One region of the Blastococcus sp. SYSU D00813 genome, then DNA from elsewhere that is predicted to be linked to it. Evidence: predicted binding sites of a transcription regulator. Region 1 holds the regulator's gene; the other holds the start of a gene.
The links. Region 1 encodes LexA, which represses DNA repair genes until DNA is damaged. Its sites were predicted from a motif close to TCGAACANNTGTTCGA; they were not measured.
Positions count from the first base shown of each region.

Region 2: dnaB (replicative DNA helicase) is a predicted target of LexA. The motif match lies at 2,115-2,130, and genes of this name have one in related genera.

Region 1 covers NZ_JBJGZX010000016.1:34,704-48,767, forward strand. Annotated here, with positions in the region: gene ACI8AX_RS13040 (Lrp/AsnC family transcriptional regulator) at 1-279, shown strand, start outside; gene ACI8AX_RS13045 (SDR family oxidoreductase) at 869-1,867, opposite strand; gene ACI8AX_RS13050 (helix-turn-helix transcriptional regulator) at 2,070-2,948, shown strand; gene ACI8AX_RS13055 (ClpP family protease) at 2,959-3,600, opposite strand; gene ACI8AX_RS13060 (hypothetical protein) at 3,769-4,173, shown strand; gene ACI8AX_RS13065 (vitamin B12-dependent ribonucleotide reductase) at 4,244-7,102, opposite strand; gene nrdR (transcriptional regulator NrdR) at 7,182-7,739, opposite strand; gene ACI8AX_RS13075 (hypothetical protein) at 8,127-8,693, opposite strand; gene ACI8AX_RS13080 (LysM peptidoglycan-binding domain-containing protein) at 8,807-9,088, opposite strand; gene lexA (transcriptional repressor LexA) at 9,657-10,433, shown strand; gene ACI8AX_RS13090 (hypothetical protein) at 10,472-11,587, opposite strand; gene ACI8AX_RS13095 (phosphatase PAP2 family protein) at 11,550-12,305, opposite strand; gene hflX (GTPase HflX) at 12,395-13,897, opposite strand.
Region 2 covers NZ_JBJGZX010000003.1:128,189-142,252, forward strand. Annotated here, with positions in the region: gene ACI8AX_RS03205 (NUDIX hydrolase) at 1-585, shown strand, start outside; gene dnaB (replicative DNA helicase) at 649-2,019, opposite strand; gene rplI (50S ribosomal protein L9) at 2,636-3,082, opposite strand; gene rpsR (30S ribosomal protein S18) at 3,094-3,330, opposite strand; gene ACI8AX_RS03225 (single-stranded DNA-binding protein) at 3,470-3,955, opposite strand; gene rpsF (30S ribosomal protein S6) at 3,958-4,248, opposite strand; gene ACI8AX_RS03235 (hypothetical protein) at 4,484-5,554, opposite strand; gene ACI8AX_RS03240 (deoxyribonuclease IV) at 5,673-6,485, shown strand; gene ACI8AX_RS03245 (glycosyltransferase family 87 protein) at 6,466-7,893, opposite strand; gene ACI8AX_RS03250 (transglycosylase domain-containing protein) at 8,049-10,478, opposite strand; gene ACI8AX_RS03255 (DUF5318 family protein) at 10,652-11,065, opposite strand; gene ACI8AX_RS03260 (PadR family transcriptional regulator) at 11,245-11,841, shown strand; gene ACI8AX_RS03265 (inositol-3-phosphate synthase) at 11,912-12,991, shown strand; gene ACI8AX_RS03270 (hypothetical protein) at 13,102-13,881, shown strand; gene ACI8AX_RS03275 (YqgE/AlgH family protein) at 14,058-14,064, opposite strand, start outside.

The sequences.
Region 1 (14,064 bases):
GCGATCGAGGCGGTGCAGCGCGACCTCGAGGCCATCCCGGAGGTGCTCGAGGCGCACGCCACGACCGGCCGCGGCGACGTGCTGTGCCGGGTGGCGGCCAGCTCCCACGAGGAGCTGCAGCGGACGCTGGTGCAGCTCGACCGGTCCGCCAGCGTCGTCCGGTCCACGAGCGTCGTCGCGCTCTCCCGGCTGGTGCCGCTGCGTGCGCTCCCCCTGCTCCGGACCGCGGCGGCTCCGGACGCCGGCCGGTCCGGGATGCGCCGCCTCCCCGAGCGCTGACGCCGCCGGCGGCGCAGGTGCAGCCAGGCGCCGGCGGCGAGGACGAGGACGACGCCCGCGGCGGTGAGCGCGTCGCGGACCAGCGGCAGCGCGGCACCGGCCAGGGCGCCGCCCGCGACGAGACCCCCGGACCAGACGAGCGCCGCGGGCACCGTGCCGCGCAGCATGGTGGCGACCGGCACGCCCTCGGCCGCGGCGAGGCGGGGCACGAGGGTGCGCGCCCCGGCGACGAACTGCGCCGTGGCGGCCGCTCGCACCGGACGCCGTCCGACGGCCGTCCGCCACGGCGCCGTCGTCCGGTCGACCAGGCGCCGGGCCGGCGCCGGCAGCCGGAGGAGGCCGGCGGCGCGCGGCCGGCGGGCCGCGCGGTGGCCGAGGGCGGCGCCCAGCACGGTGCCGACGGCGACGCCGGCCGCGGCCAGGGGCGCCGGGACGGCGCCGGCACCGGCCAGGACGCCCAGGCCGAGGACCAGCGACCCGGCGGGCAGCACGACCCCGACGAGCAGGCCGGCCTCGGCGACGAGCACCAGGCAGACGACCACGAGGGCGACCGCGGCGCAGCCTCCGGACGCCGTCCCGGGGAGCACCGTCAGGCCGGGAGGCGGGAGCCGCCGGCCACGCCCAGCGCCGGGCCGTTGTCCCTGCCCCCTCCCGCGGGGAACGGGACGCCGGTCAACCGTTGCGACAGCGCCCAGATGCGCGCGGCGTCCTCGGGGCTGCGCAGCCGGCGGTAGAGCGCCTGCTCGGCCGGCGGGCCGCTGATGTGGCCGAACCGGCGGGGGCCGTAGAACCGGCCGCCGGCGGCGCCGGGCGAGGTCGCGGCGAGCAGCGCGGGGAGGGCGGCGGTCTCCGGCGTGCCCGCGATGCCCAGCCGCGACAACCGCCGGATCAGGCGGATCTCGCGGGGCTCCTCGAGCCGGCCGATCTCGGGACGGGCGGCGAGCAGGTTCGTCGGCGCGACCCCGGGGTGGGCGATCGTGCTGGTGATCCCCCAGCCGAGCTCCTCGCTGCGCCGGTGCAGCTCGAGGCCGAAGAGGCCGACGGCGATCTTGGACTGGCTGTAGGCGCGGAACGCGTCGTAGGAGCGCTCCCACTGCAGGTCCTCCCAGTTGATCGCGTTGCGGTTCGCCGCGACGCTCACCTGGGTGGTGACCCGGGCCCGGCCGGCGCGCAGCAGCGGGAGCAGGTGCGCCACCAGAGCGACGTGGCCGAGGTGGTTGGTGCCGAACTGCAGCTCGTGCCCGTCCACGGTCGTGCGCCGCTCCGGCGGGGTCATGACGCCGGCGTTGTTGAGGAGGACGTCGACCGGCCGGCCGTCGGCGAGCAGGTCACCGGCGAAGGCGGCGACCGACGCGAGCGAGGACAGGTCGAGCTCGCCCAGCGTGATCCGCGCCCCGGGGACCCGTGCCCGGATCTCCGCGGCCGCCGCCTCGCCCTTGCCGCGGTCGCGGACGGGCAGCACGAGGTCCGCGCCGGCCGCGGCCAGGCGGCGGGCGAGGACCAGGCCGATGCCGTCGCTGCCGCCGGTGAGCACTGCGCGCTTCCCCGCCAGGTCGGGGACGCTGATGTCGATCGTCGTGCGGGCCATCGCTGGGCCTCCTCCTCGGTGGACGCGCTGGTCGCGCCGTCGGTCCACCGTCGCCCGCGCCGCCGCCGCGAGGCAGGGCCCGTCGATCCCCCTCTGCGGGTCCGCGAGAGGGGGATCGACAGGCCGTGGCTGAGCTCGCGCGGCCCCGGTAGGAACCAGTCGTGCCGCCGGCGTGGCGGGCACCCGGACACCGAGGAGACACGTGGCCATCGACCGAGCCGGCCTGGCCGACTTCCTGCGCCGCCGCCGGGAGTCGCTCCGGCCCGAGGACGTCGGGCTCCCCCGCGGCCCGCGGCGCCGGACGGCCGGGCTGCGGCGCGAGGAGGTGGCCGCGCTGTGCCACATGTCGACCGACTACTACGCGCGGCTGGAGCGCGAGCGCGGGCCCCAGCCCTCGGAGCAGATGGTCGCCTCGATCGCCATGGGGCTGCACCTGTCCCTCGACGAGCGCGACCACCTGTTCCGGCTGGTCGGCCACCAGCCGCCGCCGCGCGGGGCGAGCAGCGAGCACGTCAGCCCGGGGCTGCTGCGGATCTTCGACCGTCTCGGGGACACCCCGGCCGAGATCGTCACCGAGATCGGCGAGACCCTGCGCCAGACCCCGCCCGCGGTGGCCCTCCTGGGCGACGCCACCCGGTTCACCGGTCCGGCCCGCAGCCGGGGGTACCGCTGGTTCACCGACCTGTCGTGCCGGGAGCTGCACGTGGCGGAGGACCACGCCTTCCTCTCCCGCATGTACGCCTCCGGGCTGCGCGCCATCGTGACGATGCGGGGTCCGGGGTCGCGGGCGGCGCGGCTGGCCGACCTGCTGCTCGCGCGGAGCGAGGAGTTCCGGATCCTGTGGGAGGCGCACGAGATCGGCGTCCACCCGGCGGAGGTCAAGCGCTACCAGCACCCCGAGGTCGGCCGGCTGGAGCTGAACTGCCAGACGCTGATCGACCCCGACCAGGCGCACCGGCTGATGGTCTACACCGCCGCGCCCGGCACCGAGAGCCACGAGAAGCTCGAGGTGCTGGCGGTGGTCGGCGCCCAGTCCCTGTCCCTCGCCTCCGCCGGCGGGTCCCCGTCCGGGGAGCGGTGACCGCCCACCCTCAGCCGCCGTACCGCGACGGGTCCGGCGCCGGGAGCGCCCCGGCGGACGCGACGACGTGGTCGACCAGGCCGTAGCGGAGCGCCTCGTCCGGGGTGAACCAGCGGTCCCGGTCGGAGTCGGCCTCGATCTGCTCCACCGGCTGCCCGGAGTGCCTGGCCTGCAACTCGTTCACCTGCTGCTTGAGCCTGCGGAGCATGTCGGCCCGGATCGTGATGTCCGACTGCGTCCCGCCGACGCCGGCCGACGGCTGGTGCATCATGATCCGCGTGTGCGGGAGCGAGTAGCGCTTCCCCGGGGTGCCCGCCGTGAGCAGGAACTGCCCCATCGACGCGGCCATCCCGAGGCCGTACGTGGCGACGTCGCAGTCGACGAAGCGCATCGTGTCGTACAGCGCCAGACCGGCGGTGACCGAACCGCCGGGTGAGTTGACGTACAGGTGGATGTCGCGCCGGGGGTCCTCGGCCGCGAGCAGCAGGACCTGCGCGCTCAGCTGGTTGGCGATCTCGTCGTCGACCTCGCGGCCGAGGAGGATGACCCGTTCGCGGAGCAGCCGCTCGTAGACGGCGTCCGAGAGGGTCCCCGCCGCTCCCCCTGCGGCGAGCCGCGCCGTGCGCGAGACGACCTGGGCGTTGCTGTCCATGGTGCTCGACCTCTTCCGTCCGGGTGTCGGTACTCCCGGATCCTGGCGGCCGAGCCATTCCCCGTCGTCGCGGAAATGGCCGATATCGCAATGGGCGGAATTGTCGTGCTGTCGGCGGAATGGTCTTGACGATCCACCCCGCCCGGTGCCGGCGGGCAGGATGGGGTCGTGGCGGGGAGCGGGGACCTGGAGGAACTGCTGGCCGCGGTGGGCCAGGAGGTCGCCGACCTGGTGCGCGCCGCGGACGCCCTCGTCCGCCGGATCGACCCGGAGGTCGTCCGCGTGGTGTGGCCGCACCAGGAGACGGTGGGCTACGGCATCGGCCCGAAGAAGATGAGCGAGCACTACGCCTACCTCGACGTCCACGCCCGGCACCTGAACCTGGGGTTCAACCGTGGTGCGGCGCTGACCGGCGGCGAGGGGCTCCTGGAGGGCACCGGGAAGTCGTTCCGCAAGGTGCCCGTCCGGACGGCGGCGGTCCTGGCCGACCCCCGCATCGAGCAGCTGCTGCGCGAGGCACGGGCCGAGCGTCTGACCGCGCTGGGCCGCACCGTCCCGCCCGCCCGGGACTGAGACCAGGTCCGCCGAACGCCACCGGCCCGGCACCGCGAGCGCGGTACCGGGCCGGTGGACGGCGACTGGCTCAGCTGCAGCCGCTGGTGGAGCCGCAGCCCTCGCAGACGTAGCAGCTGCCCGCCGGGCGCATCTTCGTGCCGCAGGTCATGCACAGCGGCGCGTCGGTGGCGGTCCCGGTGACCAGCTCCAGCAGCTCGGCGGAGCTGTGGGCCTCGGTGACGTCCTTCTTCTTCGCCTCCGGCTTGGCCGGCGCCTCGGTCGGCACCGAGCCGCGCAGCGCCTCGACGTCGACCTCCTCCTCCTCGACCACCGCGGCGGTCGAGGCGGGGGTGTCGTAGCCCGACACCTGGGCCGCCCGCTCCTCGGCGCTGAAGATGCCGAGGTTGGCCCGCTTGTCCACGGGCAGGTGGTCCAGCGCGAGGCGGCGGAAGATGTAGTCCATCACCGACTGGGCGATCCGGATGTCCGGGTCGTCGGTCATGCCGGCCGGCTCGAAGCGCATGTTGGTGAACTTCTGGATGTAGGTCTCCAGCGGCACACCGTGCTGCAGCGCGATCGAGATGCCGATCGAGAAGGCGTCCATGACACCGGCCAGGGTCGACCCCTGCTTGCCGAGCTTGAGGAAGACCTCGCCGAGGCTGCCGTCCTCGTACATGCCGGCGGTCATGTAGCCCTCGGCACCGGCGACGCTGAACGACGTCGTCATGCTGGTGCGCTTCTTGGGCAGGCGCTTGCGCACCGGGTGCGACAGGGCGGTCGGGGCGGCCTCGACCTCGACCTTGGCGTCGGCCTTCTTGGCCTTCGCGTCGGACAGCGGCTGGCCCACCTTGCAGTTGTCGCGGTAGATCGCCAGCGCCTTGAGGCCGAGCTTCCAGCCCTGGAAGTAGATGTTCTCGACGTCCTCGACGGTCGCCGTCTCCGGCATGTTGACCGTCTTGCTGATCGCGCCGGAGATGAACGGCTGCACCGCGGCCATCATCCGCACGTGGCCCATCGGGCTGATCGCCCGCTCGCCCATGGCGCAGTCGAAGACCTCGTAGTGCTCCGGGCGCAGGCTCGGCGCGTCGACGACGTGCCCGTGCTCGGAGATGTACTCCACGATCGCCTCGATCTGCTCCTCCTGGTAGCCCAGGCTCCGGAGCGCGCGCGGCACGGTCTGGTTGACGATCTGCATGGAGCCGCCGCCGACCAGCTTCTTGTACTTGACCAGCGAGAAGTCCGGCTCGATGCCGGTCGTGTCGCAGTCCATCATGAAGCCGATGGTCCCGGTGGGTGCGAGCACCGAGGCCTGGGCGTTGCGCCAGCCGTTGTCCGCGCCGATCTCCAGGCACGACTGCCACTCGGCGGTGGCGGCCTTGAGCACGTCGGCGTCGTCGGCGCCCACCGGGCGGATCGCGTCGTTGGCCGCCGCGTGCTTGCGCATGACCCGGGCGTGGGCGTCGGCGTTGCGGGCGAAGCCCTCGTAGGCGCCGACGATGCCGGCCAGCTCGGCCGAGCGCCGGTAGGCGGTGCCGGTCATCAGCGAGGTGATCGCCGCCGCCAGCGTCTGGCCGCCGCGCGAGTCGTAGGCGTGGCCGGTCGCCATCAGCAGGGCGCCGAGATTCGCGTACCCGATGCCCAGCTGCCGGTAGGCGCGGGTGGTCTCACCGATCGGCTCGGTCGGGAAGTCGGCGAAGCAGATGGAGACGTCCATCGCCGTGATGACCAGCTCGACGGCCTTGACGAAGTTCTTGGAGTCGAAGGTGCCGTCGTCCTTCAGGAACTTCATGAGGTTCAGCGAGGCCAGGTTGCACGAGCTGTTGTCCAGGCTCATGTACTCCGAGCAGGGGTTGGATGCGTTGATCCGGCCCGTCTCGGGGTTGGTGTGCCAGTCGTTGATCGTGTCGTCGTACTGGATGCCGGGGTCGGCGCACTCCCAGGCGGCCTGGGTGACCTTGCGGAACAGGGCCTTGGCGTCGACGGTCTCGATGACCGAGCCGTCCATCCGGGCGCGCAGACCGAAGTCCGTGCCGTCCTCGACCGCGCGCATGAACTCGTCGGAGACGCGGACCGAGTTGTTGGCGTTCTGGTACTGGACGCTGGTGATGTCCTTGCCGCCGAGGTCCATGTCGTAGCCGGCGTCGCGCAGCGCGCGGATCTTGTCCTCCTCGCGCGCCTTGGTCTCGATGAACTCCTCGATGTCGGGGTGGTCGATGTCGAGGACGACCATCTTCGCCGCGCGACGGGTCGCACCGCCGGACTTGATCGTGCCGGCGGAGGCGTCGGCGCCGCGCATGAAGCTCACCGGGCCGGAGGCGGTGCCGCCGGAGGACAGCAGCTCCTTGGAGGAGCGGATGCGGGAGAGGTTCAGGCCGGCGCCGGAGCCGCCCTTGAAGATGAGCCCCTCCTCCCGGTACCAGTTGAGGATCGAGTCCATCGTGTCGTCGACGGCGAGGATGAAGCACGCGCTGACCTGCTGCGGGGCGCTCGTGCCGACGTTGAACCACACGGGGCTGTTGAAGCTGAAGTACTGGTGCAGCAGCATCCAGGTCAGCTCGTGCTCGAAGACCTCGGCGTCGCCCTCGGTGGCGAAGTAGCCGTGCTCGCGGCCGGCGGCGCCGTAGGTGAGCACCACCCGGTCGATGAGCTGGCGCAGGCTGGTCTCGCGCTGCGGGCTGCCGACGGCGCCGCGGAAGTACTTCGTGGTGACGATGTTGGTGGCGTTGATGCTCCACTCGGCGGGGAACTCCACGCCGCGCTGCTCGAAGTTGATCGAGCCGTCCCGCCAGTTGGTCATGACGACGTCACGACGCTCCCAGGTCACCTCGTCGTACGGGTGCACCCCGGGGGTCGTGAAGACCCGCTTGACCTTCAGGCCCTTCCCCCGCGCCGGCGCCTTGGCGGCGCGACGCGTGCGGCCCGACAGGCGGTCCTCGGTCTCGGTCACTTGAGCTCTCCCTCTGTTGTGGCTGAGTCGGCTGGGGAAGAGAGCCGCACTCGGTTCTATCGGGTGGTGCTGACAGTTCTCAGGTGACGGCGGCGTTGCCGTCGGAGGCTTCCCTGGCCCGGGACCCGCCGCGCCGGCGACCGGCGGACGGCTCGGGCTGCATGCCCGGCAGCGGGAGCGTCCCGGCGGTGAGGTGCCGGGCCCGCAGCTCGGTGATCTCCTTCTCGAAGTCCTCGAGCGAGGTGAAGGCGCGGTACACGCTGGCGAAGCGGAGGTAGGCCACCTCGTCGAGCTCGCGCAGCGGACGCAGGATGGCCAGCCCGACCTCGTGGCTGGGCACCTCGGCCGCCCCGGTCGCCCGGATGGCGTCCTCCACCTGCTGCGCGAGCTTCTGCAGCTGGTCCTCGTCGACCGGCCGGCCCTGGCAGGCCCGGCGGACACCGGCGACGACCTTGCTGCGGTTGAACGGCTCGCTGACGCCGCTGCGCTTGACGACGGCGAGCACCGCCTCCTCCACCGTCGTGAAGCGGCGCCCGCAGGCCGGGCAGGACCGGCGGCGACGCGTCGTCGCGCCCTCCTCGGCCTCCCGGGTCTCGATGACCCGGCTGTCCGGGTTGTGGCAGAAGGGACAACGCACGGCGGTTCCTCCTCCCCGGGCCGGTGCACCTCCCCGGCCCGTCCCAGGGGACTCGGCCGGGTGTCTCCCACGGGGCCTCTGTGGACCCTCCTGGGGACAACCGGTGCATACCCCGGGGAGGAGCTGAGGACGCCCTGTGGACGGACTTACAGCGGTGCAACTACTAGATGTAGGGGAACCCTAGGCAGGGCTCCACTAGATGTGCAACAGCGGCGCGGCGTGTCGCGTTCCCCTGCGACCCGCCCGTGACCTGGGACGGCCTGACACCCCAGCCGTCACACGGACACGCCGAGGACGACCGCGCGCTGCGTGCGCGACGGCCTCGGGAGGTGTAGTGCGTGTCGCCCGGACGGGGCGCCGGACCGGGGGACGGACCGGGGACGGGCCTCAGCGGACGGCGGTGGCGGAGGCGCCCCAGGACCACCCGGCGACGTCGTCCAGGCGGATCGGACGGGTCATCGGGTCCGGGGCCGCCGGCCGCCCCGCCCGCTCGGCCCCGTCCGCGGCGCGGTGCCGACCGGCGGCCGCGGGCGCGCGGTGGCGGCCGGCGCCGGCGCCGGCGACACCCTCGGCGCAGCGCACCGCGGGCAGCTCGGCGGTCAGGTCGCTGGCGTGCCGGCGGCGCCGGACGGGCCGCGCGGGGAGGCCGGTGGCCATGAGCTCGCGCAGGTCCGCGCGACTCATCACGACCGTCTCCGCGGCCGGCTCACGGGCGGGCGGGACGGAGGCGCCGGCCCCGCCGGGGCCCTGCGGGAGGCGGACGGCGGTGAGGTCGACCCACCGCACCCGCTCGGCCCCGGCCACGACGACGCGCACCTCCGCCTGGCAGACGCCCGCCTCGTCGTGACGCCACCCGAGGACCGCGCCGGGCCACCACGACCCGTCGGCGAGGACCTCGGCCTCGAGGGGCTGGGCGATGGAGGCCACTGCTCGGCCGCGCTTGTCCACTGGCACGTCGGGAACGGTAGGTCGGCGCACCCCGGCTCCCGGCGGACCGCAGCGCCCCAGGGGTTGACGAAGATGGGCGGCAGATTCGTCGACCCCACGGGTACAGCCGGCCGACCGGCTCACGGGACCTCGAGCACCTGCCCGGGGACGACCACGGCGCCCTCCAGGTCGTTGAGCCGCTCGATCGCGTCGACGACGGCCCGCACGTCCTCCCCCGGGTCGGCCACGCCCGCCGCGATCGACCAGACGGTGTCGCCCGGCTGCACGACGACGCTGCTGCCCCCGGCCAGCTCCAGCTCCTCCCCGCCGCCGACGACCGCGGACAGCGCGAGCAGCGCCAGCGCGGCGACCGCGACCCCCAGCGCGGCGAGGACGACCCGGCCCCGGCGGGTCAGCCGCACCGGCCCCCCGCCCGCGACGGCCCGCGCCGGGTGGCCCGACCGGACCCGGCTCCGGCGCGGCGCGGCGGCGGCCGGCACCGGTCGCGCGCCGGGGCGCACCACGTCGCGCCGCAGCGGCGGGGCGCCCGCCGGCGGCCCGGCCGGCCGCACGGCCTGGCGGGCACCGGCCCGCTCCCCGGCCGGACGGACGGGACCGGCGACCCACGGCCCCGTGCTCCCCCACCCACCGGGCGCCGAGCCCGCCACCCCGCCCGCCGGCCCCCCGCAACCGCCCGCGCCCCGCACCGTGCCCGCCACCTCGCGCCTCCTCCACGACGGCCGCCGGACCCCGGCGACTGGTCGAACAGCCGTTCGAATCGAACGTCTGTGCGATGTCTACCGCACGCCGCCGACAAGAGCGATCCCGACACGGAGCAGTTCGAACATGTGTTTGAGGACCGGTGCCCGACGCGCTACGGTCTGTGCTGCGAGACGCAGGTGCACCTCCGGCACCGGCCGGGCGAGGACCACGGCCGGGGTGAGCGGGGTGGACGGACGAGCCGCGGCACGCGGCCGGCGAGGAGGAGACGTGGCGGGCACCAGCGGGACGTCGGGGGGACGCGGCGGGTCGCGCCGCGCGGGCGGCACGGCGACCGGCTCGACGCCGGCGCCCACGGCGGAGGTCCGGACCTTCCCGGACCGGGGCGAGGCCGGCGACGGCCTGACCCAGCGCCAGCGGCGCGTCCTCGAGGTCATCCGCGACTCGATCGACCGTCGCGGCTACCCGCCCTCGGTGCGCGAGATCGGTGAGGCCGTCGGCCTGTCCTCGGCCTCCTCGGTGGCCCACCAGCTCTCGGTGCTGCAGAAGAAGGGCTGGTTGCGGCGCGATCCCAACCGCCCCCGCGCGCTCGACGTCCGGCTCCCCGGCGAGCTCGCGGCCGCCGGCGCCACCGCGCCGCCCCCGCCGGTCGCCGAGGACTCCGCCAGCCCGGCGCCCACCTACGTGCCGCTCGTGGGCCGGATCGCCGCCGGTGGCCCGGTGCTCGCCGAGCAGGCGGTGGAGGACGTCTTCCCGCTGCCCCGCGAGCTCGTCGGCGAGGGCACGCTCTTCATGCTCAAGGTCACCGGTGACTCGATGGTCGAGGCGGCGATCTGCGACGGCGACTGGGTCGTCGTCCGTCAGCAGCCCACGGCCGAGAACGGCGAGATCGTCGCCGCGATGATCGACGGCGAGGCGACCGTGAAGACCTACAAGCGCAAGGACGGGCACGTGTGGCTGCTGCCCCACAACCCCGCCTACGAGCCCATCCCCGGCGACGACGCGACCGTGCTCGGTCGCGTCGTGACGGTGCTGCGCCGGGTCTGACCCGGCGCCCCCGGGCGCGGGCCCGTCCCGGGACGGGGTCAGGCGCGCGGAGCCCCGCCCGGCGGCGCGCTCCCGCGGCGCCGACGTCCCAGCAGCCAGAGGAGCAGGGTGGCCAGGGCCGCGGCCACCAGCGCGGCGGTCACCGGGGAGACGCCCTCCTCGGTCTCGGTGAGGACGTCGGTCAGGGAGCCGTCCGGCGCACCGGTCGCGCCGGCGGGCGCGGTCACCGTCGGCACCGGGACGACGCTGACCGTGCTGGGCAGCCCCTCGCTCGCCACGACCAGCGAGGTCCCGTCGGCGGAGAAGCTAATCGCCTCGCCCTGCGGGGACTCCGGCAGGGCCACGCGCACCGGCTCGGCGGCGAGCGCGGCGGCCACGTCCGAGCCGGCCAGCGGCCACACGTAGGCGTCGGTGTAGGTCCGCAGCGCCAGGGCGTGCCCGTCGGCCGCGACGGCGCCCCCGGTCACCAGCAGCTGACCGGCCCGGCCCACCGGGCCACCCGGGGTGCCGGTCAGGGTGAGGTCCACGGAGGCGACCTCGACGAGCCCGACGGTGCCGTTGGGCTCCAGCGCGGCGACCGGCCGGAAGACGTCGCTGGAGCCGAGCACCTCCTTGGTCACCACGTAGGGCGTGCCGTCGGGGGCCAGCAGCAGCGCCTCGGCGTCGTGCGGCCCGTCGGGGTAGGTGAGCCGGTGCACGGCGGTGGAGCCGTCCGGGCGCAGCGCGATGAGCGCGACGGTCTCGCGCGTGCCGGTGTTGTCGCCGGTGTCGGCCAGCCACACCGTGCCGTCCGGCCCGACGGCGAGGTCCTCGGGGTCGAAGGGGTCCACGCCGGCCTCGTGCACCCGGGTCACCTCGCAGGCGGGGTCGAGGACGAACACCTGGACGAGATCGCCGCCGTCGTTGATGGCCAGCATGGTGCCGTCGCTGCCGACCACCAGCCCGGAGAGCTCGGTGAGCCGCGGGTCGGTGATGTCGCACTGCGGAGTCGCCGGGGCGGCCTCCTCGGCCTGTGCCGGGGACGCGGCGACCAGCGAGAGGGCGAGACCGGCCAGCAGGGCCGAGCCGGTCAGGCCGGCGCGTGCGAGGGAGGCGCCCCGCGCCGGGCCCCGGCGGTCACGGCGACGCGGGGCCCGGTCGGCGCGAGTCGGCACGCACCCAGCGTGACAGGACGAGTGCGTCGACCGCGTGAACCACGCCCAGCAGCACCACGCCGACGGCGGCACCGGCGATCGCGTCGCTGACCCAGTGGAAGTCCAGGACGATCATCGCCAGGCTGCACAGCACCGGCCCGACCACCGCGAGGAACCAGAGCACCCGCTGCGCCCGCGGCGGCAGGCCGAACTCGACCGCCTGCCAGCGCGCCACGCCCCACAGCAGGACGGCGTTGGCGACGTGGCCGGAGGGGTAGGACTCGCCGTCCGGGTGGTGCAGGTACTCACCACCGGGGAAGGCCGGCGCCGTCCGCCCGATCCCCCACTTGAACTGGTAGACGACCACGCTCAGCAGCACGAGTGCGAGCACGATCCGCAGCAGCGGAAGGATCGTCCGGTGCCGGCCGGCGAGCCAGCCGATGAGGCAGGCCAGGACCAGCAGCATCGTGGCGCGTCCGCCGATCTGGGTGACCACCCACAGCGGCTGGTAGGCCGCCGAGTCGCGCAGCCCCCACTCCGACACCTGGTCGGAGACCCAGTGGTCGACACGCTCGGTCAGCCCGTGCGCGAGGAGGTCGACGGTGACCAGGGTGCCGACGGCGAGTGCGATGAGCACGGCCCACCACGTCGGCCGGCCGGCCGACACCACCGGAGGGTGCTCGGCCGCCGGCCGCCGGAGCATGGCCGGGAGGGAGCGCCGCACCACGCCACTGGTCACCGGGTCACGGTACCGGGCCGTGACCCGATCGTGACCTCGGCGGGGCGGGTGCGGCGCCGCGCCCGCCGAGGCCCGGTCGGAGGACCCGGTCAGGCGACCGGGACGGCGAACTCGCCGAGGGCCGCGGCCAGGGCGCCGTCGACCCGCGCGGACAGCCGGGTACCGCCGGCGTCGTGGCTCTCGCTGAGCACCTCGCCGTCCCGGTGCACCCGGGCGACCAGGTCACCGCGGTCGTAGGGCACCAGCACGTCCACCTCGATGTCGGGGTGCGGCAGCCGCGCGGCCACGACGTCCCGCAGCCGGTCGAGGCCCTCCCCGGTGCGGGCCGAGACCCACACCGCGCCGGGCAGCGCCTGGCGGAGGGTCAGCACGTCCTCCTCGCTCATCGCGTCGACCTTGTTGACGACGATGAGCTCGGGGACCGACGAGGCGTCGATCTCCTGGAGCACGACGTGGACCGCGTCGATCTGGCCGAGCGGGTCGGGGTCGGAGCCGTCGACGACGTGCAGCAGCAGGTCGGCGGCGGCCACCTCCTCCAGCGTCGACCGGAACGCGTCGACCAGCTGGTGCGGCAGGTGCCGCACGAAGCCGACGGTGTCGGTGAGCGTGTACTCGCGCCCCTCCTCGGTCTGCGCACGGCGGACCGTCGGGTCGAGGGTGGCGAACAGCGCGTTCTCGACCAGCACGCCGGCACCGGTGAGCCGGTTGAGCAAGCTGGACTTGCCCGCGTTGGTGTAGCCGGCGATGGCCACGCTCGGGACGGCGTTGCGACCGCGGCTGGAGCGCTGCGTCTGCCGGGCGGTCGCCATGCCGGCGATCTCGCGGCGCAACTTGCTCATCCGCGAGCGGATCCGCCGCCGGTCGGTCTCGATCTTGGTCTCACCGGGACCACGCGTCCCGATGCCGCCACCTCCGGCGACGCGGCCACCGGCCTGCCGGGACATCGACTCACCCCAGCCGCGCAGCCGGGGCAGCATGTACTGCATCTGCGCGAGCTCGACCTGCGCCTTGCCCTCCCGGCTGCTCGCGTGCTGGGCGAAGATGTCCAGGATCAGCGCCGTCCGGTCGACGACCTTGACCTTGAGGATCTTCTCCAGCGCGTTGAGCTGGCCCGGGGTCAGCTCGCCGTCGCAGATGACGGTGTCGGCGCCGGTCGAGGCGACGATGTCGCGGATCTCGGCGGCCTTGCCCGAGCCCACGTAGGTGCCGGCGTCGGGGGTCTGCCGCCGCTGGCTCACGGCCTCGAGCACCTGCGAGCCGGCCGTCTCGGCCAGGGCCGCGAGCTCGGCGAGCGAGCGGTCGGCGTCGGCCTGCGTGCCCTCGGTCCACACCCCGACCAGCACGACGCGCTCGAGGCGCAGCTGCCGGTACTCGACCTCGGTGACGTCGGCCAGCTCGGTCGACAGGCCGGCGACGCGGCGCAGGGCCCCGCGCTGCTCGAGGTCGTAGCTGCCGGTGGTGTCGTCGGGCTCGTCCCACTGGCCGGCCGGCGCGGGGCGCACGGCCTCCTCGGCGGGCGCGGCGGCGCCGGCCGCCCGCTCGGCCCGGTCCTGGGCGCCGGCGAGCACGGCGCGGTTCTGTGCGGTCGTCATCGCGTCCAGCGTGGCACGCCCCTCTCGCCGGGGCACCTGAGTTGTCTCTTCCGTGGAGATCACTGCTCGTGTCATCGCCGGGTACAACACCGGCGGGGCCCGCATGCATCCCGCCTCGGCGGGGGTAGGGCCGTCCCGGCAAGAGCAGAGGGACGCCGATGACGAGG
Region 2 (14,064 bases), on a different contig from region 1:
CCGTTCGCCGGGCGGGAGGCGCTGCCGGGCGGGTTCGTCCGGCCGGACGAGGACCTGCTGGCCGCGGCCTCGCGGGAGCTGGCGGAGGAGACCGGGCTGAGGCCGGGGGCCGCCCACCTCGAGCAGCTGGCGTCGTACGGGGCGCCGCACCGCGACCCGCGGATGCGGGTGGTGACCGTGGCGCACCTGGCGCTGGTCGCGGCGCCGCCGGAGCCGCGGGCCGGCAGCGACGCGGCGGCCACGCGCTGGGCGCCGGTGGAGGAGGTGTCGCCGGGGCTGGCCTTCGACCACGACGTGGTGCTCGCCGACGGCGTGGCCCGGGCGCGGGGGAAGCTCGAGTACACGTCGCTGGCCGCGTCGTTGTGCGGCCCGTCGTTCACCGTGGCCGAACTGCGGCGGGTGTACGAGGCGGTGTGGGGGCGGCCGCTGGACCCGCGGAACTTCCACCGCAAGGTCACCAGCGCGACCGGCTTCCTGGAGCCGACGGGGGAGACCACGACCCGGGACGGCGGCCGGCCGGCCCAGCTCTACCGGCGCGGCCCGGCCACCGCGCTGCACCCGCCCCTGCTCCGCGCGGAGAACTGACGCCGCGGGCCCGTCCCCCGTCGAGGCGACGGAGGGACGGGCCCGCGGGGTGGTCGGTCCAGGTCAGTTGGCCATGTCCACGAACCGGCTGTAGTGACCCTGGAAGGCGACCGTGACGTTGGCGGTGGGGCCGTTGCGGTGCTTGACCAGCATGATGTCGGCCTCGCCGGCCCGCGGGGACTCCTTCTCGTACATGTCCTCGCGGTGGATCATCATCACCATGTCAGCGTCCTGCTCGATCGAGCCCGATTCGCGGAGGTCGGAGAGCATCGGCTTCTTGTCCTGACGCTGCTCGGACCCACGGTTCAGCTGCGACATCGCGATCACCGGGCACTCGATCTCCTTGGCCAGGAGCTTGAGTGCGCGGGAGAACTCGGAGACCTCCTGCTGGCGGCTCTCGACGCGCTTTCCCGACGTCATCAGCTGGAGGTAGTCGATGACCACGAGCTTGAGGTCGTTGCGCTGCTTGAGCCGCCGCGCCTTCGCCCGGATCTCCATCATCGTCATGTTCGGCGAGTCGTCGATGTAGAGCGGGGCGTCGGCCACCTCGCCCATCCGGCGGGCCAGCTTCGACCAGTCCTCGTCCGACAGCGTGCCGGCGCGCATGTGGTGCAGCGGCACCTTGGCCTCGGCCGACAGGAGACGCATGGTGATCTCGTGCTTGCTCATCTCGAGCGAGAAGATGACCGTGGACATGTGGTGCTTGATCGCCGCTGACCGCGCGATGTCCAGACCCAGCGTCGACTTGCCCACGCCAGGCCTTGCCGCGATGACGACCATCTGGCCGGCCTGGAGGCCGTTGGTCAGCTCGTCGAGATCCCGGATGCCCGTCGGGACGCCGCGGCTCACCCCGCCGCGGCTGGCGATGGCGTCGAGCTCGTCCATCGTCGGCTGGAGGATGTCCTCCAGCCGCGAGTAGTCCTCGCTCATCCGCTTCTCGGTGACGTCGTAGATCTCCTGCTGCGCGCGGTCGACGATGTCGTCGACGTCGCCGCGCCCGCCGGCCGCGCCGTAGCCCAGCTGGACCACGCGGGTGCCGGCCTCCACCAGCCGCCGCAGGACGGCCTGCTCGGCCACGATCGCGGCGTAGTAGCCGGCGTTGGCCGCGGTCGGCGTCGAGGCGATCAGCGTGTGCAGGTAGACCGCGCCGCCCATCTTCGACAGCTGGTCGGTGCGGTTGAGCTCGGCCGCCACGGTGATCGCGTCCGCGGGCTCGCCCCGGCCGTAGAGGTCGAGGATGCAGTCGAAGATGATCGCGTGCGCCGGCCGGTAGAAGTCGGCGCTGTGCAACTGCTCGACGACGTCGGCGATCGCGTCCTTGCTCAGCAGCATCCCGCCGAGCACCGACTGCTCCGCCTGGACGTCCTGCGGCGGCTGCCGGTCGTACTCCGGCGCCGCTGCCTGGGGCCGGCTGAAGTCGTCGGCCACCGCCACGTCGGTCCTCCATCCACTCTCCGGCGCACCCCGCCACAGACCCCGGCCGCCGGCCGGGGCCCGGTGGGGGAGCACCAGGACGTTCGTCATCCGTCTCGAACGTGCGTTCGAGGAGTTCCTACCGCGAGCCGCCGACAGTTCGGGTCGGGCGGGTAGGCAGGGAGGACGTTAGAAACGGCGGACCGGTCCGTCCATCACCGCTGTGGGCGCCGTTCTGCACAACTTGTGGACAAGTCGGTGGACACAGGCGTGTCGACATGTGGAGACAGCGGGGGACGGGGACGGCGCCGGCCGCGTATCCCGCACCTGACCAGCACCGCGACGACGCACCGGGTGTGGACGGGAGAAATCCGGGAGAACTCGCCGTGTCGTCCCCCGGCGTGTCGCCCGCCCGGCGCAGGCGTCCCAGGCGTCACACGCCGGCCCCTCGTCCACAGCCCGGGGCGGCGACACGGGCAGTGTGCGGTAGGTGACCCGTCGGGCCGCTGGCCGGTCCCGGGGCGCGCATCGCGCGTGGCACGGGCCCCAGGGGGCGGGAGGAGCGCCCTCAGCGGACCCGAGACGCCACGAGGGGCGCCGGACCGGAGTCCGACGCCCCTCGTGGGGTGTGCGTGGGTCAGGAGGCGACGACGTCGATCGTCAGCTCCGAGGCCACCTCGGGGTGGATCCGCACCGTGACCTTGTGCTGGCCGGTCGTCTTGATGCTGCTGGGCAGCTCGATGCGACGACGGTCGAGCTCCGGCCCGCCGGCGGCGGTCACCGCGGCGGCGACGTCGGCGGTGGTGACGCGCCCGAACAGGCGGCCGCCCTCGCCGGCACGGGCCGGCACGCGGACGGTCAGCCCACTGAGGCGGCCGGCGACGGTCTGCGCCTCCTCGAGGCTGCGCACGTCGCGGGCGGCACGCGCCCGGCGCAGCGACTCGACCTGCTTCTCGGCACCGCGGGTGGCCACGATGGCCAGGCCGCGGGGCAGGAGGTAGTTGCGGCCGTAGCCGCCCTTGACCTCGACGGTGTCGCCGGAGGACCCGAGACCGGTGACCTCCTGCGTCAGGATCAGCTTCATCGTGCTCATGGTCAGCGCGCCGTGGAGGTGTAGGGCAGCAGCGCCATCTCGCGGCTGCTCTTCACGGCCGTCGCGACGTCACGCTGGTGCTGGCTGCAGTTGCCGCTGACGCGGCGGGCACGGATCTTGCCGCGGTCGGAGATGAACTTCCGCAGCAGGGTCGTGTCCTTGTAGTCGACGTAGGTCGCCTTGTCCTTGCAGAACTGGCAGACCTTCTTCTTGGGCTTGCGCACGGGGGGCTTGGGCACTGGGTTCTCCAGGTACGACGTGGATCAGGAAATGGTGCGGATGAGGGCTCCCGGGTGGGAGCTGCGGCCCCCCTCGCAGGGGCCCGCGCCGAGCGGAGCGAGGCGTGGGGGGCGAGGGGGTCCTGCGAGGGGTCCTTCCTCAGAAGGGCGGCTCGTCGGACGGGCCGGCGGGCGTCGACCACGGGTCGCTCGCGCCACCGCCACCGCCACCACCGAAACCGCCGCCACCGCCGCCGCCGAAGCCGCCGCCACCCTCACCGCGCTGGGCCTTCGTGACCTTCGCGGTGGCGTAGCGCAGCGAGGGGCCCACCTCGTCGACCTCGAGCTCGACGACGGTGCGCTTCTCGCCCTCCTTCGTCTCGAAGGAGCGCTGCTTGAGGCGACCGGAGACGATGACCCGCGAGCCACGGGTGAGGGACTCGGCGACGTTCTCCGCCGCCTGCCGCCACACGTTGCAGCGCAGGAAGAGCGCCTCGCCGTCCTTCCACTCCTGCGACTGACGGTCGAACGTCCGCGGGGTGGAGGCGACGGTGAAGTTCGCGACCGCGGCACCCGACGGCGTGAACCGCAGCTCCGGGTCGGAGGTCAGGTTGCCGATGACGGTGATGACGGTCTCGCCGGCCATGGTCAGTGGACCTCGGGCCGCATCAGCTTGGTGCGCAGGACCGACTCGTTGAGGTTCAGCTGCCGGTCGAGCTCGGCCACCGCAGCGGGCTCGGCGTTGATGTCGATGACGGCGTAGATGCCCTCGATCTGCTTCTTGATCTCGTAGGCCAGCCGACGGCGGCCCCAGATGTCGACCTTGCCCACCGTGCCACCGGAGTTGGTGACGACGGTCAGGAACCGGTCGAGGGAGGGAGCGATCGTGCGCTCCTCCAGCTCGGGGTCGAGGATGACCATCAGTTCGTAATTGCGCATGGAGAAACCCCACCTCCTCTGGTCTCGGCGGCTGCAGTGCATCTGCAGCAGGAGGGTCGTACATGCGTCGCGCGCCCCACCCCCGCGGAGCGGGAGGAGAACGCGCCACCGGACAGGCTACCAGCGCGCGGCGGATCGCCCGCCGGCCGTCCACGGGACCGCCGTCCACGGGGACGTACCGGAGGCACCGGCGGCCGCCGTCCCGGGCGGGGGCGGCGGCCGTCGGTGGAGGGGCTCAGCGCGAGCGGTGCGACCCGCCGGTCGAGCGGGCGGCCGACTGCGTGCGCACCAGCGCGGCGGTCGACGCCGCCAGCGCCACGACGGCGAGGAGTGCCGGCAGCGGCAGGGCGCCGGCGGCCGGGCCGGCCGGGTCGGCGCTCGTGGCGCTCTCCTCGTCCAGGTCCCCGCCCGCCCCGGAGAGCTGACCGAAGACCGGGACGGAGGCGCCGTCGTGGCCACCCGCGCCACCACCGGACCCGCCGCCCGCCGCGCTCGCGGCACCGGCCGGGCCGCCACCGGAGGCGGGCGTGAACCGGCTCAGGTCGAGCGCCGCGACGCCGCCGCCGGTGGGCGCCATGTCCGCGGCGCCGAGGCCGGTGTCGTAGGCGTAGGGCAGCCCGTCGACACCCGACGCCGCCGGCGCCTGCGGGAGGACCGGCGCCTGCGTCGGCGTGGGCGCCTCGCCCTGCGGCACCAGCTGCGGCAGCAGCTCGGGGACGCCGGGCAGCAGGGTCGGGACGTCGATCACCGGCAGCTGCGGCAGGTCCACGCCGGGCAGGTTCGGCAGCGGCAGCGTGGTGACGACGAACGGCGTGGGCACCGGGAGCGGCGGCAGCAGCCGGAACACCGCGTCGGTGAGCGCCGAGGTGAGCGACGCGTTGCTCTGCAGGCGGTACGTGTAGCCGATCAGGCAGACGTCGACGATCCCGGGCAGCGAGCAGTCGCGGTCGAAGGTCTCGTCCCAGGAGGCGCCGGGCGGCAGCACCCGCGTGCCGGTCGGCATCGTCAGGGTGACCTCGGTCCGCACCGTCACGCTGACCAGCGTCGGCAGGAGGCCCCCGCCGCCCACCTGCACGGTCTTGTCCTGGATCTGGTTGGTGAAGCGCACCGTGTCGCCGTCGTCGACCGACACGTAGGGCGGCGTGAGGTCCCGGATGAAGACGTCCACCACCGGGTCGACCCGACCGTTGGGGTCGGCGCTGGCGCTGGGCGCCACGAGCACCGACGTCCCCAGGATGGCCAGCCAGAGCAGGAGCGCCCCGGCGAGACCCCGCCGGGCGCTGCGTCGGATCCGACCGGTCACCATGTCCCTGCACACCCTCCGTCGAGCTACCGGGGAGTAACCCCCGTCACGGTGCAGGAACGATGATGTGTGTCCCGGGTTACGCGTAAACCTGTCGTCGGCCGGAACTACTGTCGCCGACGTGGCGACCCACCCGATCGGCGTACACGTCGGCCCCGGCCTGACCGAGGACAACGAGCTGCTCGACGGCGGCCCGGTCGCGCGCGCGGCGGAGATGGACGCCGACGGCGTGCAGGTCTTCCTCGGCGACCCCCAGGGTTGGAAGGCGCCGAAGCCGCGGCCCGACGCCGAGGCGCTGCGCGAGGGCGGGGTCACCGTCGTCGTCCACGCGCCCTACGTCCTCAACGTGGCGACGACGAACAACCGCATCCGCATCCCCAGCCGCAAGCTGCTCGGCCAGCACGCCGAGGCCGCCGCGGCCGTCGGCGCGCTGGGGCTGGTCGTGCACGGCGGCCACGTCCTGGCGAAGGACGACCCGGCCGCCGGCGTCGACAACTGGCGCAAGACCTTCACCCGCCAGGCCGAGGCCGGTGGGTTCCCCGTCCCCCTGCTCATCGAGAACACCGCCGGCGGCGGCAACGCGATGGCCCGCGACCTCGACGCGCTGGGGCGGCTGTGGGAGGCCGTCGGCGAGTTCGGCGCCGGGTTCGTGCTCGACACCTGCCACGCCTGGGCCGCCGGCTGGGACCTGGAGACGGTGGTGGACGACGTCCGCGCCGTCACCGGCCGCATCGACGTCGTCCACCTCAACAACAGCCGCGACCCGGCCGGGTCCAGCCGCGACCGGCACGCCCCGCTGGCCGACGGCGAGATCCCGACCGAGGTGCTGCTGGGCGTGGCCCGGGCCGCCGACGCGCCGATCGTCCTGGAGACCCCGGGCGACGCGGCCGCCCACGCCGAGGAGGTCGCCCTGGTCAGGTCGGCGATCGGCTGAGCCGCACTGCCGGCCTCCGGCCGGCGAGGGTGAGCCGGTCGGGTGCGCGGTCGAGCGCCCCGCCGGCGGGATCGTCGACGCCGGGCCAGCTGGTGCGGACGACGTCGTGGTCGGGCCGCCAGATCTCGCGCACCACCAGGACGATCAGCAGCACGACCGCGACGTCCCGGGTGACGACGACCATCCAGAACCACTCCTCGTCGATGCCGCGGTTGGCGGTGCCGAGGTACCAGAGCATGGTCACCACCCACACCAGCGCCTCGACCGCCTGCCACAGCAGCAACGAGCGCCAGCGCGGGCGGGCGAGGACCGCCAGAGGCAGCAGCCACAGCGAGAACTGCGGGCTCCACACCTTGTTGAGCAGCAGGAACCCGGCCACCAGCAGGAAGGCCACCTGGGCCACCCGCGGCCGCACCGGCGCGGCCAGCGTCAGCCAGGCCACGGCCAGCCCGTAGCCGAGCAGCACGACGGTGACGACGGCGTTGAGCACCGACGGCGCCTGCCCCTCGGCGAGCGGCCCGTCGAACGCGCGGCCGTCCGAGAGGCGGATGACCAGGTTCCACAGCGTCTCGGGGTTGGCCGGGCGCTCCCGGCTGAACGTGAAGAACGTGGCCCAGTTGTCGAGGGCCAGCAGCGCGATCGGCACGTTGACGGCCAGCCAGGCCACCACGGCCGCGCCGGCGGCGCGCAGCCAGGTGCGCCAGAGCCCGGCCCGCAGGCAGAGCAGGAGCAGCGCGCCGAGCACGAGCAACGGGTAGAACTTCGCGGCCACCGCCAGCCCGAGCAGGACCCCGGCCAGCACCTCGCGCTGCCGCGCCCACGCCCACAGCCCCAGCCCGGTGAGCGCGACCGCCAGCAGGTCCCAGTTGGTGAAGGCGTGCACCAGCAGCAACGGGGAGAGGGCCACCATCGCGGTGTCCCACGGCCGCCGCCCGGACAGCGCCATCACGGTGCGGGTCACCAGGAAGGCCAGCAGCGCCAACAGCAGGCACGTCACCACGTAGTAGGCCTGCACCTCCGGCACGCCGGGGAACAGCCCCTGGTCGCCGGAGACCTCGCCGTAGGCCCGGGCCAGGCCCGCGGCCACGGCCATCAGCCCGCCCGTCAGCACCGGGTACTCCACGGCGGAGTCGAGGTAGGGGACGTCGCCCTGGTCGAGCCCGTGCACCCCCCACAGCGGGATCGCGTCGTTGTAGCAGAAGTGCGTGTACTGGACGTTCCCCGCCCAGTTGCCCGACGAGCAGGGCGCCTGCTTGACCCAGGCCAGGGCCAGCACCGTCGTGGTGAACAGCAGGCAGACCCGCAGCGGGGTCCAGAACAGCGCCCGCCCGGTGACCGCGTGCCGCCCCCACGGGCCGCCGACGGCCTCGCTGGCCTGCGCCGCGACCGGGTCGGTCCAGGTCGGCACGACGCGGTCCGGGCCGGCGGGCGGGGCGGCGGGCGGGGCGGCGGGCGGGGCGGCGGCCACCGGTCCCCGGAACGGCACGGACCCCCCGGCAGCGGAGCTGTCCGAGGGGTCCGTGGGGTGCTGCGCGCGGGTCACCGCGCCAGTCTGCCGGGCGGTCAGCCGCCGGCGGGCGCGGCCTGCTGGCCCTGCCCGCCGCCCTGGCCCCCGCCCTGGCCCCCGCCCGGCGCCTGGCTCCCGCCGCCGACCGTGACGGTGGGCGGGGCCACCGCGGGCGGGGAGGACGCGGGCGGCGACGACGTCGTGGGCGGCGTCGCGGGGGTGGACGTGGCCGGGACGTCGGGCTGCTCGACCGTGGTCTCGGTCGGCTCGGCGGCGGTGGTCGGCGCCGACTGCGTCGTCTGCGGCGCCTCCGTCGTGGGCGGTGCGCTCTCGCTGGCCGGCGGGCCGTTGCGGTCGGCGTCGATCACCGGCTCGTCGGGCAGCGGCTCCTCCGGCGTGCCGGCGAGGACGGTGTCCATGAACTGCTGCCAGATGGCGCCGGGCAGCCCGGACCCGTAGATGATCGAGCCCGCGGCGTTGACGATCGGCTCGCGGCCGTCGGTGCCCATCCACACCGCCGTCGACAGCGACGGGGTGTAGCCGACCATCCAGGCGTCGGAGTTGTCGGTGGCGTTGAGGCCCTGCGTACCGGTCTTGCTGGCCACCGGCCGGTCGCCGTCCAGCGAGCGGCGGGAGTAGTCGGCGACGTCCCGCAGCGCGTAGGTCGTGTCGTTGGCGACGTCGGCCGGGATGACCTGCTCACCCGGGTCGCCGCCGTACTCGAGCAGGACCGCGCCGGTGCTGTCGGTCACCCGGGCGACGAAGTACGGGCTGCGCTCGACGCCGCCGGCCGCCAGGGTGGCGAAGCCGTGCGCCTGGTCGATGGGGCGCATCTCGTACTCGCCGATGCCGATGGCCGACCCGGTGCCGCCCTCGGCGTTGGCGAGGATCGTCTGCCCCTCGAGGAAGCCGCCCTGCCAGGTCTCCGGCAGGCCGGTGGCCTCCAGCGCCGTCGCGCGCACGTTCTCCGGCCCGACCTCGTAGGCCAGCCCGTAGAAGGTGGTGTTGAGCGACCGGGTCATGGCCTCGACCAGCGTGCAGTTGCCGCACGAGGCGCCGCCGGAGTTGCGCACCGGGGCGTCGCGGTCGGGGAAGGTCTGCGGCGAGGAGCCGTCGCGCCGGGACTCGACGCCGATGCCCTGCTCCAGCGCGGTGGCCAGCACGTAGGGCTTCATCGAGGAGCCGGGCTGGCGCTGGGCCTGCGCGTAGTCGGTGCCGGTGCCGTTGGGCCCGCCGTAGTAGGCGACGACGGCGCCGGTCCGCGGGTCGACGGCGACGAGGGCCTGCCGCAGGTTGGCCGGCTCGTCGTCCTCGGGACCGGGCTCACCGAACATGACGTCGTTGACCGCGGCGATCGCGGCGTCCTGCGCCGGCCGCTGGATCGTCGTGGTGATGCGCAGCCCGCCGGCCAGGATCTGCTGGTCGGTGTAGCCCTTGGCCCGCAGCTCGGCCAGCGCCTGCTGCACGACCAGGCCCTCGGGGCCGCTGGGGATGCCCAGGTTGGAGCCGGTGCGGGGCAGGACCTGCGGGTAGAGGGCGGCGGCGCGCTGGTCGGCGGTGACCCAGCCCTCCTCCTCCATGGCGTCGAGCACCCGCTCCCAGCGGCTGAGCGCGCCCTCGGGGTTGACCTCGGGGTCGTTGTTGGAGGGGTTGCGGATGAGGACGGCCAGGACGGCGCCCTGCTCGGCGGTCAGCGCGCTGGCCGGGACGCCGAAGAACGTGTTCGCCGCGGCCTCGATGCCGTAGGCGCCGCGGCCGAAGTAGATGGTGTTGAGGTAGTTCTCGAAGATCTCGTCCTTCGAGTACTCGTTGTCCAGCTTGATGGCCAGGAAGAGCTCCTGGAACTTGCGGCTGAACGTCTGCTCGTGGGTCAGGAAGGCGTTCTTCACGTACTGCTGGGTGATCGTCGACCCACCCTGCGTCGAGCCGCCGGTCACGTTGTTCCAGGCCGCGCGGACGATGCCGGTGAACGAGATGCCGGGGTCGGAGTAGAAGTTCCGGTTCTCCGCGGCGAGGATCGCGTTGCGGGCGGGCTCGGACACCTGGTCGAGCGAGACGTTGGTGCGGTTCTCGTCGCCCAGCCGCGCCATCTCGGTCGTGCCGTCGGCGTAGTAGACGACCGTCGTCTGCGCGTTCTGCACGCTGCTGGGGTCGGGCACCTCGGTCGTCGCGTAGACGACGCCCACGAAGACCGCGAGCAGCACGAACACGCCGGCGAGGAGCCCCGCGAGGATCTTCAGCCGGCGGCGACGGCGCTGCTTCTTCGTGCGGGCCGGCTTGCCCTTGCGGCCGCCGTTCCCGCCGCGCCCGCCGGACGCGGGTGGCCGGCCGCCGCCGTTGCCCGGCGGGCGGTTCCCGCCGGAGCCCGACCCGGTGCGGGACGCCGTCGTCCGAGCGCGGCCGCCCCCGCCGGGACGGGCGGGGGGAGGCCGGCGGACCGAGCCGGCGCCCGGTCCGACCGGTGACGTCTCGTCGTGGGAGGGCACGCGCGAGCCCCTTCCTGGCAGTCGAGTGGGACGGGACGAGTTCGTCCCGCTACCCAGAGTGGCGTGTTCAGCTGTACGAGCGGGGGAGGACCCGCGGCATCGCGCCGCGTGTCACGCGCCGACCCCGTACAACGACGGACGCAGCCGCAGGGTGTTCCCCGGAGTGACCGGTACTACTCCGTGGCCGCCCGCCGGCGCGGACGGCGCGGCTGGCGGCCGGGCTCCGGCTCGCGGCCGAGGACGTAGGAGCGGTCGAGGTGGTTCCAGCCGCACCCGCGGCACACCTCCACCTCGTAGACCGAGAACTCCTCCTGCTTGCCGTCCATCCGGGCCAGTTCCACGGACGTCTTGGCCTGGCCGGACACGTGCCCGAGGGTGTCGCCGTAGACGTAGCTGACGAGGGTCAGCCGGTGTCCGCGGCAGATCGGGCACGGGTCCTCGGTCGGGTCGCCGTGGTAGCGGGCCGCCCGGGTCAGGTACGGACTGGCGTCGCAGACCTCGTACAGGCTCGTGCGCCCCGCCTGCACGCCCGCGAGGACGGCTCGCCGCTGCAGCGAGTAGTCCACGACGGAGCGTCGTCCGGGCACCGGGCCAGGGTACGCACCGGGCGCCTCCCGGCGGCGGGTCCGCGAGACGCGCTCCGAGCCGGCACACCGCACGGCCGCGGCGCGGCGCGCCACTCCCGGGTGACCAGGTGTTGCCCTGCGCTTCACCCGTCGATGTATCGTCTCGATACATCGACCGGCAGAGAGCTGGGGAGGGCGGAGTGCTCGAGTTCGCCATCCTCGGCCTGCTGCAACAGTCGCCGATGCACGGGTACGAGCTGCGCAAGCAGCTCAGCCAGGTGCTCGGCGGCCTGCGCAGCATCTCCTACGGCTCGCTGTACCCCGCGTTGAAGCGACTCCACGCGGCCGGGTTCGTCACCACTGCCGAGCCCGGTCCCGGGGAGCTGCTGCCGGCCGACGCACCGCCGCTCACCGGCCGCCGGGGGAAGGTGGTCTACACGATCACCGCGGAAGGCAAGGAGCGCTTCCAGGAGCTGGTCAGCCAGGCCGGCCCGGAGGCGTACGACGACGGAGGCCACTTCGGCGTCCACCTGGCCTTCTTCCGCCACACCGCGGCGGACGTGCGGCTGCGGATCCTCGAGGGTCGCAGGCGCACAGTCGAGCGGCAGCGGGAGGGACTGCGGGCCTCACTGGCGCGGACCCGCGAACGTCTCGACCGCTACACGCTCGAGCTGCAGCGGCACGGGCTCGAGTCGGTGGACCGGGAGGTCCGCTGGCTGTCCGAGCTCATCGACCGGGAGCTGACAGAGACAGAGCGCCGGGAGGCCGCGACCGGAGACGACGGTCGCCCGGCCTGACCACAGCTCGGGGGCGGTCCGCCGCCCCGCACAACGACGGACCTGCGGGTCCAACGGAGAGAGGAAACCCATGGGAGCCGTCAAGGTCGCCATCGTCGGCGTCGGCAACTGCGCCGCGTCGCTGGTGCAGGGCGTGCACTACTACCGGGACGCCGACGAGACCGGCTCCGTCCCCGGCCTGATGCACGTGCGTTTCGGTGAGTACCACGTCTCCGACGTGCAGTTCGTCGCCGCGTTCGACGTCGACGCCAAGAAGGTCGGCCGGGACCTGTCCGAGGCGATCGTCGCCAGCGAGAACAACACCATCAAGATCTGCGACGTGCCGCCGCTCGGCGTCCCCGTGCAGCGCGGCACCACCCTCGACGGCCTCGGCCGGTACTACCGGGAGACCATCGAGGAGTCCGACGAGCAGCCGGTGGACGTCGTCGCCGCCCTGCGCGAGTCCGGCGCCGACGTGCTCGTCTGCTACCTGCCGGTCGGCTCGCAGCAGGCCGCCGAGTTCTACGCCCAGGCCGCCCTGGACGCCGGCGTGGCGTTCGTCAACGCCCTGCCGGTCTTCATCGCCGGCACCAAGGAGTGGGCGGACAAGTTCACCGCCGCCGGGGTGCCGATCGTCGGTGACGACATCAAGAGCCAGGTCGGCGCGACGATCACCCACCGGGTGCTGGCCAAGCTCTTCGAGGACCGCGGCGTGCAGCTCGACCGCACCATGCAGCTGAACGTCGGCGGCAACATGGACTTCAAGAACATGCTCGAGCGCGAGCGCCTGGAGTCCAAGAAGATCTCCAAGACCCAGGCCGTCACCAGCCAGGTCGACCGCGACATGGGCAAGGACAACGTCCACATCGGCCCGTCGGACCACGTGCCGTGGTTGACCGACCGCAAGTGGGCCTACGTCCGGCTCGAGGGCCGCGCCTTCGGTGACGTCCCGCTGAACCTGGAGTACAAGCTCGAGGTCTGGGACTCCCCGAACTCGGCCGGCATCATCATCGACGCCGTCCGCGCCGCGAAGATCGCCAAGGACCGCGGCATCGGTGGCCCGATCCTGTCGGCGTCGTCGTACTTCATGAAGTCGCCGCCGGTGCAGTACAGCGACAGCGAGGCCCGGGACGCCGTCGAGGCGTTCATCCGCGGCGACGTCGAGCGCTGATGTAAGGACCTCGGTCCGGACAGGGCCCGTCTCCCCCCGTGGGAGGCGGGCCCTGTCGCGTCCGCGCGTGTGCGCCGGTCGGCGGCCCGCGGGCTGCCTACGCTGACCGCATGCCGCCGCGCCGCCGTCCCGCCCTGCTGGCCGCGGGGCTCGTCGGCGCCGTCCTGTGCACGGCCGCCTGCACCGCCGAGGCGGCCGACCGCGAGCCCGGCGACCCGGTGACCGACGCCGAGGCCGAGCTGCTGGCCGGCCTGCTGGCGGCCAACGAGGAGGAGGGCGGCGCGGACTTCGTCGTCGCGGCCCCCCTCGCCGAGGACTCCGTGCTCACCCTCACCGGCGAGGTCGACTACGCCGACGACGTCGGGCGGGCCCAGGCGGTCACCAGCCACGGGGACGGCCGCCCGGACGACGTGCGCACCGTGTTCTTCACCGCCGACGCGCTGTGGTTCGGCGACGTGCCCGGGCTGGCCGAGGCGCTGACCACGGCGGGGCTGCCGCCGGCGTCCTACCTGCGCCGCCCGGCCGCCGTCGGCGGCGGCGGGGAGGCCAGCGCGCCGCTGGCCGACGTCCTCGTCCGGCTCGTGCTCAACCTCGCCACCGCCGGGGACGACGACCCGGGGGCGTTCCGCGGCGGCGACCACACGTGGGAGGGCCAGCGGTCCATCGACGGCCGGCTGAGCACCGTGTTCGCCTCGGCGTCGGGCTGGACCGTGGCGGTCGACGGCTCCACGGACCTGCTGGTGCAGTACGTGACCGAGCTGCCCGGGCAGGAGTTCCCGGTGACGGTCTCGCTGGCCGACCACGGGCCCCGCGACATCGCCCCGCCCGCGGCGGAGGAGACGGTGGACGGCGCGGCGCACCCGGAGCTGCTCACCGCCGTCGGGCTCTAGGTCCGCCGGGCGGTCCCACCGGGCCGCGGTACGGCGCCGGCTCCCCGTACGGCCCGGCCCGTTCCGGGCCCGGACGTGCGGGAAGGGGCGGCCTCTTCCCCAGACCGCCCCTTCCCGACGTCCTTCCTACCAGATCCCGGCCGCCCGCGCTCCCCCAGCGGCAGGACGGGTGGGGCTCAGTTG